DNA from 2 places in the Paenibacillus sp. FSL P2-0322 genome. Region 2 is predicted to be linked to the other one. Evidence: riboswitches for the same ligand, from Rfam matches in the RefSeq annotation. Region 2 holds a riboswitch; the other holds the start of a gene.
The links. Region 2 has a riboswitch for cobalamin ahead of metE (5-methyltetrahydropteroyltriglutamate--homocysteine S-methyltransferase). Riboswitches for the same ligand answer to the same signal wherever they lie in the genome.

Region 1 (8,181 bases), 2.0 Mb from region 2:
TACAGCCGACCAAGTGGATATTCGGGCACAATACCGTCACCAACCTCGTTGGTCACGATGACGAGCTGCCCCGGATACTGCTCCACAGCTGCCGCCAGTTCATTAATGGCAGCTCTGGACGCAGCTTCGCCGTCCTCGCCTGCGGCCAGCAGCACGTTCGACAGCCACAGGGTCAGGCAGTCGACTAGCACCATAGGCGCGGGTGATGGCTGCGACGCTTGATCGCCGCCAAGCCGTCGCAGCAGCTCCGGCAGCGCCTTCGCTTCCTCCAGCGTCTGCCAGTCGTATCCGGCAGACTCGCGCTGGACCCGATGAAGGGCGATGCGCTCCTTCATCTCCATGTCATAGGCTTGTGCCGTTGCAATGTAGCAGGCGCCAGGCGCGCGCGACATGCATAATCGCTCGGCAAAGCCGCTTTTCCCGCTGCGTGCCCCGCCAGTCACGAGCGCTTTCATCGCTGCGCGGCTCCCTGACCGTCCGATACGCCTGCATCGGCAAAGGTCGCCATTTCGCGCATAATGCGGCACGCCGCATCAATCAGGTGCAAGCTAAGCGCACCGCCTGTGCCCTCCCCGAGCCGCATGTCCAAATAAAGCATGGGCTCCAGCTTGAGCTGGCGGAGCACCGCCGCGTGCCCGCGCTCGTCCGAGGCGTGCGAAGCGAGCATGTACGCAGCGCTAGCAGGCGCAAGTGCACGCGCTGCGAGGGCGGCTGCGCCTGAAATAAAGCCGTCCAACACGACTGGACAGCGATGTGCGGCTGCCCCGAGGATGACTCCTGCCAAGGCGGCAATCTCCAGACCGCCGACCTTAGTGAGCACGTCGAGCGCATCATTTGCATCTGGCTGGTTCACGTCCAATGCGCGGCAGACAACCGATATTTTACGGGTAAGCCCAGCCATATCTACACCCGTCCCCCGGCCTACGATAACTTCCGGCTCCAGTCCGGTGAGAGCACATACGACCGCAGCGCTGGCTGTCGTATTCCCGATGCCCAGCTCTCCGGTAACGAATAGCCGTGTGCCACCTTTGACCGCTTCTGCTACGGCTTCTGCTCCGGCCAAAACCGCCTGTTCCGCTTCTGTACGCAGCATCGCTGGCCCTTTAGCTATATTCGAAGTACCCATGCGTACCTTACGGTCCACCAGATTCGCGTGAGCGACATCCGCATTCACGCCAACATCTACCACCTTGACATCTGCGCCCGCATGGCGTGCCAGCACATTAATTGCCGCGCCACCTGACAGCATGTTATACAGCATTTGCTGTGTAACCTCAGCCGGAAAGGCACTGACTCCCTCTTCACACACCCCGTGATCCGCAGCCATGACCATAACCGTTTTACGATCAAATTCAGGCTTGTCCACTCCTGTAATTCCTGCTAGCTTGATGGCCACACTTTCCAACTTTCCAAGACTTCCCGGTGGCTTTGTTAATTGGTCCAAATGGGCTGAAGCTGCCGAGGCCGCCACCCCATCCGGCTGGGCAATGCTATCGATCAGCTGACGCAGCTTGTTGTTCATAACTTCCACTCCCTGCTCTTTTTAAGTGTGTTTCATCGTTTATTTAATCTGCTGTATCCGAAGCACTCCTGCGCAGCAAGAGCTGCGGCACACCGCTATCGGGATGCGGAAGCATCACAGGCTCAACACCGTATACTCGTCGAATCCGATCCTCGGTTAATAACTTCGATGAAGCTCCCAAACCTTCAACCATTCCATCCTTAAGTACAAGCAAATCGTCGCAAAACTGGGCCGTCAAATTAAGATCATGCAGGACAGCAATGATCGTCACACCCGTTTCTTGGCGCCAATCTGCCAGCAGTTCCATAAATTCAAGCTGATAGCGCAAGTCCAGATAGGTCGTAGGCTCGTCCAGCAGCAATATTCGTGGCTCCTGCACCATTACTTTTGCCAAAGCTACACGCTGTCGCTGTCCCCCACTCAAGCGGTCCAATGTTCTGTCCGCCAACGTGGTAAGACCCAATCGCTCCAGCACGCGATTCGTGATCGCCTCCACATCAACACCCTTTTCCCTGCCTAGCCAGTCCTGATGAGGAAAACGTCCCATTTCTACGACTTCCCTGACGGTGTATCCCACTGGAGGAAGCCCTTCCTGTTGGAGTACGGCTATGAGTCGGGAAAGCTCTTTTCTGCTGTAGCTACCGACCTTTTTGCCATAGATATGAACGTTTCCCGAAGTTGGCTGATCTACACCGGAAAGCAAATGCAGCAAGGTGGATTTTCCACTGCCGTTCGGACCAATAATCCCCCACCAAGTTCCTTCGTCGACGCTCCAGCTTATATTCTTTAACGCATGGAACTCTCCATAGGCACGTGTTAGACCCGATACCTCTAACGCCCGATCACGTACCTTCTGTGATTCACTTTGTTCTGTCACAGCATTTCCCCCCTGCGCAGCTTCTTGTTCCGGTACAGGAGATATGCGAAGAACGGTGCCCCAACAAAGGCCGTCATCACGCCCAGAGGAATTTCCGTGGGGGCTAACAACGTGCGAGCCGCCGTATCTGCCCAAGCCATAAAAATAGCTCCACCGAGCGCAGATAATGGAACAATCATCCGGTAATCAGGCCCTGTCACCAGACGAATGATATGCGGTACAACGAGTCCCACAAAGCCAATCACTCCACATACCGAGACAGCGGCTGCTGTCAGCAGCGTGGAAATGATCAGAACAGATAGCTTCGTCGCATCTACATGAACTCCCATGTGAGCCGCCTGACGTTCACCCAAAGCCAAAATATTCAGCACACGTGCCCGGTTCCATAGAAATACCAGTCCTATGACCACATAAGGTAAAAGGATTCCTGTATATGACCAACCGCGCAGACTAAGACTTCCCATCGTCCAGTACAATATTTCATTGACCGTCTCCTTCGACATGGCTGTCAGAAAGGAAACAACCGCCCCCAGAAAGGATTGCATCACCACACCCGACAAAATGAGACTTTGTGTCGGGATTTTTCTACCTTCCCGTGCCAACGTCAGCACCATCCACAGCGTCAGCATTCCGGTCGTAAATGCCACTAACGGCAGCGTCCATATGCCAACAAATGAAAATTGAAGGCCCCAATAAATCAGTACTGCCGCTCCTACCGAAGCCCCCGAGGATACCCCCAGTGTATACGGATCAGCCAAAGGATTACGCAGCACACCCTGAAATCCGGCTCCCGCCAGCGCCAGCGCTGCTCCTACCAACATTCCCAGTAACACTCGTGGCAATCTGACCTTCAAAATAATTTGCTCTGAGGATGTATTCCAATCCGGTGTAAACGTATCGCCTAACCATGGAAGGTGGTTAACCAGAATGCCCGTGATCTGGCTGACCGGAAGCTTGGCCGAGCCGATGCCAAGACAGAGCAGCAGCGTCAGTAACAGCAGGACAAGACCTGTTCCTCCAAAGCCGATCAGTTTACGGTTCATTTGAAAATTTCAGGATACACGCCCTTGGCCACTTCCTTGAGACCTTCCGTTACACGTGGACCCGGACGACTGATCAAATTATCATCCACGGCAAACACCCGGTTGTGGCGAACAGCCGATATTTGATCCCATCCACTGCGAGCTTTAATGATTTCGCCGAGCGTTTGACCAGTTTTGTCGTCCTTGACACTTTTGCTGTACAAAATCACGTCAGGGTTCGCAGCAATAATATTTTCCTCACTAATTTGGTACCACCCCTTCTGCGTGGCACCTACATTTTCGCCGCCCGCTAACGTGATCAGCTCGTCCATAAACTCGCCTTTACCAACTGTCCAGCCTGGTGAAAACTCGACGTATACCCGCAGCTTCTGACCTTTACCGATATTTTTAATTCCTTCTTTCACTTCAGCTACATCTGCTCTCATCTTGTCAGTCACCGCTCTCGCTTCTTTCTGATGATCGGTGATTTTCCCATACAATTCGATGTTAGCCATGACATCTTCAACTGTCTTCGGTTCCGTTTTAAAAATCATAATTCCCATGTCGCGCAGCTTGGTCGTAGCCTGTTCACTAAGTGATATCCCTGCAAAAACGACTTCCGGGTTAGCAGCAATGATCGCCTCTTCGTTCGGTTTCATAATACCGCCCACTTTAGGCTTTTTCGTAGCTGCTTCTGGGTAATCAGAGTAGTCGGAGACACCGACAATTTCCTTATCCAGCCCGATGGCGAACAGCGCCTCGGTTTCTGCCGGGGAGACGGAAACGATTTTATCCGGCGCTTTTTTGAATGTAAATTCCTGTCCTGTTGCATCCTTAACTGTGAGTGGGTAAACTGTTTTGCCCGGAGGCTCTTGTGCGGTTACGGTCTGTCCCGGCTGCTGTGAAGAATTCTGGTTCTCTTTATTTTCAGCATTTTTCCCATTAGCGCCACATGCACTCAGCACAACTGCCAAAATCAGAACCAATAGACCTGTTGTCCAAACCTTTATTTTTTTTCCTGCCATGATTTGCACCCCTTCATAAAAAAAATCGTTAAGAGCGTTACTTGAACATCATCAGATATCTTCTAAATCCAGCCTTCTTTTCCTATCAAAAAACCCCCGCATCCTCATATCAGGACACAGGGGTCACGTTAGCGCAGATCGTGCGCAGGCGGCAGCTTCTTTCCGCATGGACAGTCACTGCGAACACGTCATCCTTTCCTCGAAGGACTATGGTGACAGGCGGACGGGCAGGTATCCTGACTTATGGTAAAATGCATGTCCTGAAATTCTTTCATATGCTTAGTAGCACATAAAGCAGGACTAACGGGCATGTTTCCATTTACAGTGGCGGGACCGCGCCGGACTCACACCGACTTCCCTTTTAACAGCGCAGGCAAGGGAAACCATAGTTTCATCACGCTGCGCCGACCTCGTCTGCTGGATATTTGATAAGTGGTAGTCAAGCCGTTCTTTTACTTGATGATTATAGGTTAAAAAGAGGCGGCTTACAACCCAAACAGCCTCTTTATCCGCAGGTGTCTAACCTAATGAGGAAGCATTTCTGCTATGTAATTGTGCCGTCCTGCCAGCCTCAATTGAATCCTAAATGCTTCTCCCGGCCTCGGATTCAGACTCCAAAAATCATGACCCGGTATCAGCATGCAAGCCAACTGACGAATTACGCCACCATGCGTAACGACCAAAACAGAGAGCGGCGCAGCAGTCAAACCCATGGGTTGAACTTCCATAGCAACACGCCATTCATACAGAGAGTCAAGAAATTTCCGTAGACGATTCACAAAATCTGTCCAAGACTCTCCTCCAGGAGGGGTTATCCGTTGTGGCTCATCAATCCAAGCGCGATACAAAGACACATCCTTGAGCATGTCATACGTTTTTCCATCCCACTCGCCAAAATGAAGCTCTCGCAGACGTGGTTCCATCATAGGAGACATAGTAGATAGGGAATCTCCAGACGTCAATTCTGATTCTGGCACAATGATCTGCAAGGTCTGGCGACATCGCATTAAATCGCTGCAATAGATTCGAGCAAAGGACTGCCCTTGCAATTTTTCTTGCAAAGGCTTTAATTCCTGCTCTGCTCCCGGTAGCAAACCTAAGTCGGAGTGTCCCAGATATCGACGTTCCTTGTTCCATAAGGTTGTGCCGTGACGAACTAACACGAGTTCCATGTCCCAATGCAGATCTTCTTTAGCATCATACGGCACCTTATCCTCCTGTGAGTTCGGACTTTGTGCGTATTCTACTCTCCTTTTTGCTGCTATATCTTGTTTCAAGAAATGTCACTTCCTGCTCGATCATTATTCAGTGTGTCACTCCTCACCGCACCCATCCCAAGGCAAAACAACCTGCGGCTCCTAACAAACACAATCCTACAAACATACTGGACACGGCGAACATCAGCTGGATCGTATGCCGTATATCTTTCGACTCTAGCGGTCGTATCCAATCGCCCATGTATGCACGAAAGGAGCGCACGCCATGATACACATTATAGCCTCCAAGACGAATCCCCAGTGCACCAGCAACAGCCGATTCCGGGAAGCCACTGTTCGGGCTTGGGTGCAGACGAGCGTCTCGCTTGACTGTGCGCCAGCTTCTTGCAGCATCTCGCTTGTACATCCACGCCGCTACCACAAGCATTGCCGCTGTCAGGCGTGCCGGAATGTAGTTAGCGACATCATCCAGACGTGCTGAAGCCCAGCCTAAATGCAGATACTTTTCATTTTTATAGCCAACCATGGAATCGAGCGTATTCACAGCACGATAAGCCAGCGCCAAGGGTGCTCCCCCGATCAGGGCATAAAAAAGCGGGGAAATAATCGCGTCCACGATATTTTCAGCGACCGTTTCAACCGTACCGCGTACAATCTCAGGCTCATCAAGCTGTTGCGTATCCCGCCCAACTATCATGCCCAGCTCCCGCCGTGCCGCAGCCAGGTCATCCGCCTGCAACGCTCGGTATACTGCCATTCCTGCGTCCTTTAGTCCTTTGGAAGCAATCGTGGTCGCAATCAGCACCATTTCTACGCCGACAGACAACCACGGATGGATCCAGGCAAGCAAGTGCAATAGCGCCCAGGCGAGCGTAAAGGAGCCTCCCGCCACAATGAGTGGAAGCAGTATACCCGCACGTTTCAACCCCCGGTCACTTCGGGCCTGGCGGCGAATCACTTTTTCCAATGCTGAAATGGCATGTCCCATACCGATGACTGGATGCGGCAACCACCTCGGGTCACCGATCAGCCTGTCCAAAAGATAGGCTGCCAGGATAATCAAGCTAACTGTCACGCCGCTGCTCCTCCTCCAGCACTTCACCCAATACAGACAGCAGCCTGTCGTTGGCTTCTGCATCCTTGACCGCAATTCGAAAATGGCTCGTCGTCAGTCCCGGATACATAGCACAGCTACGTATAAGAATTCCGCGTTGTCCAAGCGCCTGCTGAATCGCCGATGCGCTCCACGTACCCGGCGCCCTTGCCAGCACGTAATTGGCTTCGCCGGGAACGACACCGCAGCCCCATTCCGCCAAGGCGGTCAACAGGCGGTTGCGCTCCGTAGCAATCAGCTCCTGTGTTTGGTGCTCATATGCTTGCCCACTTCTCAAACATGCCTCCCCAGCCAGCAACGCCAATCCATTCACACTCCAGGTCACCTGTTTGGCCGTCATTCGCCGGATATAATCTGGATGAGCAATCGCATAGCCCAATCGCAAGCCAGGAATGGCATAAAATTTGGTCATTGACCGGATCAAAATCACATGAGGATAACGATCCAGCACAGGCAGTAGTGAGATTCGCCGTTCCAGCGGGATAAAATCAATGAATGCTTCATCCACCACCAGCACGGTACCCGTTTTGCCAGCCGCTTCTGCCAGTTCGCACAGCTCCTGCTTACCATATTGCACACCGTTTGGATTATTCGGCTGCCCAAGAAACAAAACATCTACCTGCTCCATGAGCTGAAGGATGTCCTCCACGTCCGCCTTCCATTGAAGCGAGGCCTTCCCGTACACCCGGTTGATCTCAGCTCCGAATTTGCCAGCCAGCTCCGCATATTCTGAAAAACACGGCTCCACTGTACCCACACGCTTAGGAGCCAGTCCCAATAGCAGGAGCGCCATACTTTCAGCCGCTCCGTTTCCGATACTTAACGACTCCGGTGGAACATGCAGTCGCCGTGCGAGCATATTTTTAAAATTCCGATGCCCAGGATCTGGATAGCGAATCACAGTGTCAAATGAGTGTTGCAGCGCCTCAAGCACCTCCGGTGGTGGACCAAGCGGATTAATATTTGCACTAAAATCTACAAAATCCGCAGCAGCTCCGCCGAATGTCGCCGCAGCTGTTTCCCTGTCCCCGCCATGACCGTAAACCTCTATCATTACCTCTCATCCTTTCCGGCCGTTTCCAATCATTTAGCTCCATTATGAGGCTGCTTTTTGCGTCCCGTCAATGCAAATGAGCTTTTGTACATGGCTCACTTGGGTTACAATAGAAGGAGGCACACATAAATTACACAGTTTATATACGGAGGAATGGACATGCTGTTCATCGACAACCAGGGGATACACGATCCAGCCATTAATCTTGCCATTGAGGAATACGCGCTCAAGCATCTACCGCTGGACGACAGCTATTTGCTGTTTTACATTAATCAGCCTTCTATTATTATAGGCAAGCATCAAAACACTATTGAAGAAATCAACGCCGAGTTTGTCAGAGATAACAATAT
Region 2 (8,181 bases):
TTTGCCGCCAGTTCTGTATTGACAGTGCTTGGAGTCAGCGCGGTAACGCGAATGTTAGATTTGCGAACTTCCTGCATCAGTGCTTCCGTGAAGCCCATCAAAGCAAATTTGGACGCGCAATATGCTGAGCCTGTTGCAAAACCTCTTTCTCCTGCCGTCGAGGATATATTAATAATGTTTCCGCTCTTTTGTGCCAGCATGCTTGGAAGAACAGCATGTGTGACATAGTAGGTTCCCATCAGGTTTACGCGAATAATACGTTCCCACTCTTCGGGGTCCATATCTGCGACTGTGCCAAAGGTAGCAATGCCTGCATTGTTGATCAAAATATCGACAGCGCCCAACTCGTGTTCCAGTGAAGCTACAGCGGCAGCGGCCTGTGCACGATCCGATATATCTGCAACAGCACTCACCACTTTCACACCGTATGTACTCCCCAGCGAATCCTGCAGCTTTTGCAGGTCAGTCAATGTTCGTGAGATTAATCCCAGGTTGACGCCTTCCTTAGCTAAAGTTTCGGCAATTGCTTTACCGATTCCTTTGCTGGCTCCTGTAATAATGGCTGTTTTATTCTTAAGTTCCATCCAGTCTCCTCCTTTTCACTCCATAACGTGGTTGTGCATGTGAGCACATGGTTACATTATACAAGGTTAAACTCATTGAACCAAACTTCGCCTCTGATGAGGTATTCATCTAGAGGTCTCCTATTTGGAAATATTAATATCCCCTGAGGTGGTTTCTGCCTTTATCACGTTCACACTACCGGGAACAGATTCGGGAGTATCTATACTCCCAGAGTCAGAGTGGACATTATAAACACCTTTAAAATCGGGAGCTTGTTTAATCTTCACGTCACCAGAATCAGCATTCACTTCCAAGTTGGCTACGGCACGTTGCGTAATATTTGTCTCCCCTGAGGTTAGGGAAATAAGGCCATTACCGCTATAATCGCGGATGGTAACATCGCCAGAAGTAAGCTTCAACTCCATATCTGCTGCAAGCTGACTGGCTGTAAAATTGCCGGATGTTAAATTTGCGATCAGGTGGGTACTTTGGAGGTTTGTAATCTCGGCAGTGCCTGAAGTAGCGGTGATGGAAGTATTCTGCACGGAGGCATCTTGAAGTTTTACATTCCCTGAATGTGCATCTACCTGTAGGTCAGTTAGTGTTTCGCCGGAGGGCATCTCTACGGTAATCGTTTGATCCACATCAGGGGTGATCGAAAGGAATGACAAGGAAGGGGCCGGCTCCGATTGAATGGTAAGCTTACCGTTCTCAATTTGGGCATTATGAATCTGGTCGGCTACTTTTGTCTGAACTTCTCCACTAATGCGTATCGTACCTTGGTCGCCAGAGCCGGGAGTAAACAAAATAGAGACATCATCAGAACTGTCCACTTTCAGCTTCTGTAGCTGACCACGTGTGAACGTCCATTTTTTGTTAATCGCAGTTGTTTCCTTCATGACTTGTTGACTCCATGGGGCACCGTAAGCCACCATTCCGGCTACACCGATCACAATGCACAGACCTGCTGCAATAAACCACTTTTTATTCATGTTGTTAGTAAGCTCCCCTCAGGGTAGTCTGATTCCATTTCCAGTATCGTACTGTGCCTTTGACCATAAGGAGTAAGAGATAACGTACTCCAGGCAGCAGCAATAGACCTATACCCGTCATCGTGATAGAGAAAAAGAATTTGGCCGGGTAAAAGGTGCTGTTTAGTGCATAATCAGTAACGGCGAGAAGGGGGGCTGCAATGAAGCTGACCGATACCACGGTCAATGAAGCCCATACTGCCCATAGGGTAGCCATAATCGGGATGGAGATTAGCAAATTGAGAAACAGCAGCCCTAAGAAAGTAAAAAGATTGCGTGCGAAGCTTCCCTGACGAAGCGGAGGAGAAGCGTTCCAGGCTGCATTGGGATCATCCAACGCTTCTCGGGCAATATCCTCCGGGTTACCCAGCTCATTGGCAATCTCACTTTCGCTTTTGCCATTAACCAACCCGTAGTCAAAATGCTGGCTCAAATCACTAAGCAGCTCATTGCGTACCTCTGCAGGGAGAGGAGAAAGACGCTGCTCTACCTCTGTAAGAAACTGTTTTCTATTCATCGGAATTCCCTTCCTCCAGTAGGCTTGCGACATGATGGACAAAATCATTCCATTCCCGCGTAAGTATTCTTGTATAATGGCTTCCAGTATCAGTCAGCCGATAATATTTGCGGGGAGGCCCCTCGGTCGATTCCTGTAAATACGTTGTGCAGTATCCTTCTGATACCAGACGGCGGAGCAATGGATATAGGGCTCCCTCAGCTACTTCAATATGACGGGAGACGGCTTGAGCCAACTCGTAGCCATAACGGTCTCTGCGTCCAATTAGAACTAGAACGCACAGTTCCAGTACCCCTTTTTTGAATTGGATGTTCACATTCACGAGCGGTGCTCCCTTCCTGGATGTTATCAATAATTCATAGGTGTCGTTCGGAATAAGGGGAAGAAACGTGTGTTTGTGCATAATTTGTCACGGGTACTAATTATAGAACAGTAGTCAGGTATAATTTAACATCATGTACTGATTAATGCAAGGTACTAAATTTTTAATAATAAAATATTTGTGCCAAAATGGGCAGAATTCCTTCCTTGGAGGCTTTATTGAGTAGCGAATGTTGTAGAAAAAAGTATTTTTATTTGGAAATTACTCGAAATATGGCTGGAAGCACAAATAGGATGCTACTTTAATTTCATTCATTAAAATGATAGATTGTAAAGTATTCAATAGGGTTAAATATTACTTTTTATGAAGAGGTGGGTAAAGGGTGGATTGGAAAAATTGGTATATGGAACTGGAACAGGATGATGAGTCTTGGGATGTATCTGAGGAGATTGTTCTGCGTGGTGTAGTACATCTTAATTTTTGCGGGCAGCCCTCGGAAGTAGAAGTCGAATTTATCGTGGGGGCTGACTCCGAAGAACAGGCACAGACTATAGAAGAACCTACACAGTTGCAAAAAAACACATGGGAGCAGTATATGGAATATTCGTCAGCTATTCATCCTCAAGTGTTGGAGTCCATACACCATCATTATGCTGGCATAGTGGAAAAGTACCGGAATGCTTACAGTATATGGGGAGAGGACCCAGATGAATATGCGCCTTATGTGGAGCGGCCGGAACAATTGCTGGATCGAATACAGCTTGTGTCTATACTGATTTCCGACTCATCGGCAAAGGATGAACTGTATTTGAATTTTAGTTGCTCCTGGGATCAAGAACATGGCTTAGGCGTACATATGAAGCAGATGAAAATGGAGCATATTCAAGGCGTTTATACATTATATGACCTAGAATAAATCCCCCTTCCCGGCTTTTACCAAAAAGGGCCGGGAAGGGGAATAGGATATGGTGAAAATGATGGCGCGATTTGATACGATAAAAAAATTAGTTGGATACAGCCAATGCAGCCCGGGCTGCTTGAGCCGCTTGTACCATTAGTCGCAAGGCGGCGACAGATTCCTCCTTGGTGCGGGTTTTCAGACCACAGTCCGGATTAACCCAGAACAAATCTGATGGCAATACGCGCAGGGCACGCTGGATCATGCTTAGCATTTCAGATACATCGGGGATGCGCGGACTGTGGATATCGTACACGCCCAGACCGATGCCCTTGTCGTATACCTGATCTTCAAAGCTGACAATCAGTTCTCCGTGACTTCGCGAAGTTTCAATAGATATAACGTCGGCATCCATATCGGAGATGGACTGAATCATATGCTGAAATTCGGAATAGCACATGTGCGTATGGATTTGGGTCGCAGGTTCAACGGTGGCCGTGGTCACAAGGAAGGCTTGAACCGCCCAGTCCAGATAGGCTTGCTGTTGTTCTTTTTTCAGTGGAAGCCCTTCACGAATTGCAGGCTCATCGACCTGAATCATGCCGATGCCCGCTTGTTCCAGTGCCTCTACCTCTGCCCGTAATGCCAGAGCCAACTGTAAAGCAACTTGACTACGAGGAATATCGTTACGTTCAAAAGACCAGTTCAAAATGGTCACAGGGCCTGTAAGCATTCCCTTAACAGGCTTGGAAGTTAACGATTGGGCGAATGCCGTTTCTTCCACGGTCATGGGCTGATCAAAGGAAACGTCTCCGTATATAATCGGCGGTTTGACACAGCGGGAGCCGTAGGACTGCACCCATCCGTTTTGCGTAAAAGCAAAGCCGTTCAGCTTTTCGCCAAAAAATTCAACCATATCGGTCCGCTCAAATTCTCCATGAACAAGCACGTCTATGCCAATGTCCTCTTGAATATCAATCCATTCCTTAATTTGCTGTTGGATGAACGCCCGGTATTGCTCGGCTGACCATTCTCCTTTGCGATAGTGCAGGCGGGCCTTGCGGATCTCGGCGGTTTGCGGGAAGCTACCAATGGTCGTCGTAGGCAGTGGAGGCAACTTCAGCTTATTTTGCTGAATCTCACGACGCTCGGCGAAAGGAACGCTGCGTGACAGAGGCTCTTTTGCCAACAGGTCGGCCAGATCGGCAGCTGTCTGTACGCGTGCCGCTGAACTGTTGAAACGGGCTACCGCATCCGCACTTTGCTCAAGCTTGGCGAGTGCGGAAGGATCGTGTTTGCCAAGTGCAGCCGTCAGGACGGCGATTTCCTCCAGCTTTTCATCGGCAAAGGCCAGCGCTTGCACCAGCTCCTTGTCCAGCTTGTGCTCTGCCTCCAGACTGACTGGCACATGCAGCAGACTGCATGATGGCTGTACGATAAGCTGTGCGGCAGTGGTTTGTTCTGCTAACTGACCCAGCAGGGCAGCCACAGCGTTCAGGTCGCTTCGCCATATATTGCGCCCGTCAATAACCCCAGCGCCCAGCGTTTTTCCTTTAGGGAAGCCATGCTGCAATATATGCTGAAGATTTTCGCCATCATCATACACAAAATCAAGACCCAATCCCTGTACCGGAAGTGCAGACAGACGCTCATAATGGTCCAGGCTGCCAAAGTAGGTTTGCAGCATTATATTCAAGGAGGGCGCAGCTTGAGTCAAAGCTTCATAGACTTCCTGAATAATGTCCAAATCCTCTGCCGGGAATGAGGTGGTTAGGACAGGTTCATCGATTTGGACCCACTGAACGCCTTCTGCCGCTAGTTCAGACAGGATACGGGTGTACAGTGGCAGGAAGCTTCGTACGATGGTGGCCAAATCCTTACGATCATAGCCTTTGGATAAGGTAACGAATGAATAGGGGCCGATGAGGACCGGTTTCCCATCAATGCCTAGTTCTTGTTTTGCTTCACGATAAGCCTGTAAGGGTTTATTTTCAGTGAACACCGGGACTGCGTTTGCCAATTCAGGAACGATGTAGTGATAATTGGTATTCATCCATTTGGTCATTTCACTGGCGGTTGCTCCCTTCTGTCCACGAGCGATCCCAAAATACACGGACAGAGGAACCGGACCTGCGGGACGATGGTTGAACCGTTCGGGTACCAGACCGAACATTACAGATGTATCCAGCATGTGATCGTAATAGGAGAAGTCTCCGACAGGAATGCGATCAATCCCCTTGTCACGCTGCTTGCTCAGATGCTCCAACCGTAATCTTTTCATCTCCGTCTGCAGTTCGCTTTCGTTAATGCTGCCGTTCCAGAAGCGTTCCAGTGCTTTCTTCCATTCCCGGTTTTCGCCGATACGCGGATATCCCAGATTACTGCTAATCAAGCCGGACAATTCAGGCCATTCAATAATGGACATGTACTTTTCCTCCTAGTGGGTAGCTGTTTTATTTTTACGTACCAAAAAAGGCATTCTTCCCCCAGAGTTAAAAATAAGTAGGGGAAAGAATGCCTCCGTGATTAAAAAATCAAAAATACGGCGACTGCTCTTAACACCTCCCTATCTTCCGTAGGTACTTGCGATGTTGTTAAAATAGGCAGGTCTCCTGACTTACGGATCATGACTCTCAGCATTCCTTCCCGGTCTGTGGACCAGTGGATATATGAACAGCTGAAAGTTCCCCGTTTACAGTGGCGGGACCGTGCCGGATTTGCACCGGCTTCCCTTTTAAGCCTGATCTGAATAGAACAGACACCTATCTCCAAGCTATGCGGTTAAGGTATGACGAATAATTATGCACTCGTATACTTGTTCACCATCATAAGTGAAACTTACAGGATGCGCAATAGAAACTCCAATGGAAACAGTTAGCTATATGAAAAAAAGACAAGCCTTACCCATGATGGGGACTTGTCTTAGATATATAGCATCTTGCCGGGTAAACTTCGCGTTAAGCCAATGAAACGGTATAGCCTGCCTGAATACTGGCTTTTACATCTACCAGACGCTGGTTGCGACTGCCCCGGAAGGGAAGGGTCAGGTCCTTTTGCTGTTCTACAAAACGACCATCCACAATCACATCGCACAAAAGCGCTAGCTCCTGTCGCTCCTGATCTGTGAGTAAATCTTCATAGACAAAGCCAGTATAAGCCCACACGGTTCGGTCGGGACAGGCCTCGCGGAAGTCACGCACAAATTGCGAGCATTCTGCTGCTGAGAAAAACGGATCTCCCCCGCAGAGAGTCAGTCCGTCCAACAACGGATTATCCATGATGTCACGAATGACTTCCTGTTGTCGTTGGGGTGTAAATGGCTCACCTGCACGGAAGCTCCACGACGCTGGATTAAAGCATCCGGGACAGGCATGACGGCAACCGCTAATAAACACGACAGTGCGCAGGCCGTATCCTTCGTTCAGAGATTCCGGAATGTAGCCACACAAATTCACTTATGTTTCACCCGGTCTCGAACTTCTGCCTGTTTTGCAGCATTAAAGCGAACGGTATAATCTCCTGTCAGATATCCGGTTACCCGACGTAAGCGCTGAAAGTGTGTATGCTCCTCATCTGTGCCGCATTGGGGGCAGCTTGTCCCGATAATCCCTTCATAACCACATTCCGTACAACGATCCACCGGGTGGTTGATAGAGAAATAGCCGATGTTCTGATGCAGCGCGTACTGAACAATTTTAAGAAACGCATCCGGGTTATTCCGCGCGTTACCATCCAGCTCGATGTATGAAATCGCACCAGCGTTGCAGAGGTTATGGAACGGAGCTTCCAAGCTGATTTTACGAGCAGCCGGGAGCGTATAATACACGGGAATATGAAAAGAATTCGTGTAATATTCTCGATCATTTACCTCAGGGATAATCCCGAAATCACGTTGATCCAGCAATGTGAACTTGCCCGACAGACCTTCGGCAGGCGTAGCGAACAATGTAATATTTAAATTGTGATATTCACTCATTCGATCGCAATACACGCGCATGGAAGTGATGATTCGCTGTGCCTCGCGGTATACGAAATCATCCTCCCCGTGGTGTTTCCCGTATAGTGCCTTCATGCACTCAGCCAGCCCGATGAACCCGATCGAAAGCGTACCGTGCTTTAGTACGCTTCCCACCTTATCATCTGGCGCCAGTTGTTCTCCACCTTCCCATACCCCTTCGCGCATCATAAAGTCCGAGGCTTTGGCCGGTTGGCTGGTCTGGATTTGATAGCGATGGATTAGGCCATCCACCGCAATGCGCATAACTTCTTCCAGTCTCGCATCAAAGCGATCACGGTCAGGTGTCAGGCGTTTGCCTGTGCAAATACCATACTCAATGCCAAGCCGCACCAGATTAATGGTATTGAAGGAGAGATTTCCCTTGCCACTCTGCCGGTTTCTACCGAAACGGTCAGAAATGGTGCGGGTACGGCAACCCATTGTCGCTATAATGGTATCCGGGTCATCAGCACGGTAAAAAGGCAAGTTGAAGGTGGCATCCACATTCACAAAATTGGGATACATCCGTCTGCTAGAGCATTCTACTGCCCGTAAGAACAAATCATAATTGATGTCGCCTTCTGCCTGGTTGATTCCCTCTTTGCATTGGAAAATATGCTGCGGAAAAATAGGAGTTTCCCCGCTGCCCAAGCCGCGAATAGTGGCCTCCAGCAGCGATTGAGTAACAAGCCGTCCTTCAGCAGACGTGCACATTCCGTAATTCAGTGAAGTGAATGGAATCTGTCCACCCGCCCGACTGCTCATGGTGTTCAGGTTATGAATGAGCGATTCAGCAGCCTGCCGGGTTTCCGTTTCCGTTTCTTCGCGTGCGAATGCGTATGAACGAGGGCA

Region 1: linked by a shared signal. The riboswitch ahead of MKY24_RS07105 (cobalamin-binding protein) and the one ahead of metE (5-methyltetrahydropteroyltriglutamate--homocysteine S-methyltransferase) in region 2 are both predicted to bind cobalamin.

What each region holds. Positions count from the first base shown of each region.
Region 1 is NZ_CP150243.1:1,618,561-1,626,741, reverse strand. Features, by position in the region: gene cobU (bifunctional adenosylcobinamide kinase/adenosylcobinamide-phosphate guanylyltransferase) at 1-455, opposite strand, end outside; gene cobT (nicotinate-nucleotide--dimethylbenzimidazole phosphoribosyltransferase) at 452-1,522, opposite strand; gene MKY24_RS07115 (ABC transporter ATP-binding protein) at 1,566-2,399, opposite strand; gene MKY24_RS07110 (iron ABC transporter permease) at 2,396-3,442, opposite strand; gene MKY24_RS07105 (cobalamin-binding protein) at 3,439-4,446, opposite strand; cobalamin riboswitch at 4,655-4,849, opposite strand; gene MKY24_RS07100 (histidine phosphatase family protein) at 4,971-5,723, opposite strand; gene cbiB (adenosylcobinamide-phosphate synthase CbiB) at 5,767-6,738, opposite strand; gene cobD (threonine-phosphate decarboxylase CobD) at 6,728-7,831, opposite strand; gene MKY24_RS07085 (lipoate--protein ligase) at 7,991-8,181, shown strand, end outside.
Region 2 is NZ_CP150243.1:5,686,457-5,694,637, reverse strand. Features, by position in the region: gene MKY24_RS25210 (3-ketoacyl-ACP reductase) at 1-584, opposite strand, end outside; gene MKY24_RS25205 (DUF4097 family beta strand repeat-containing protein) at 705-1,556, opposite strand; gene MKY24_RS25200 (DUF1700 domain-containing protein) at 1,561-2,112, opposite strand; gene MKY24_RS25195 (PadR family transcriptional regulator) at 2,105-2,434, opposite strand; gene MKY24_RS25190 (hypothetical protein) at 2,817-3,350, shown strand; gene metE (5-methyltetrahydropteroyltriglutamate--homocysteine S-methyltransferase) at 3,439-5,757, opposite strand; cobalamin riboswitch at 5,917-6,113, opposite strand; gene nrdG (anaerobic ribonucleoside-triphosphate reductase activating protein) at 6,290-6,787, opposite strand; gene MKY24_RS25175 (anaerobic ribonucleoside triphosphate reductase) at 6,784-8,181, opposite strand, start outside.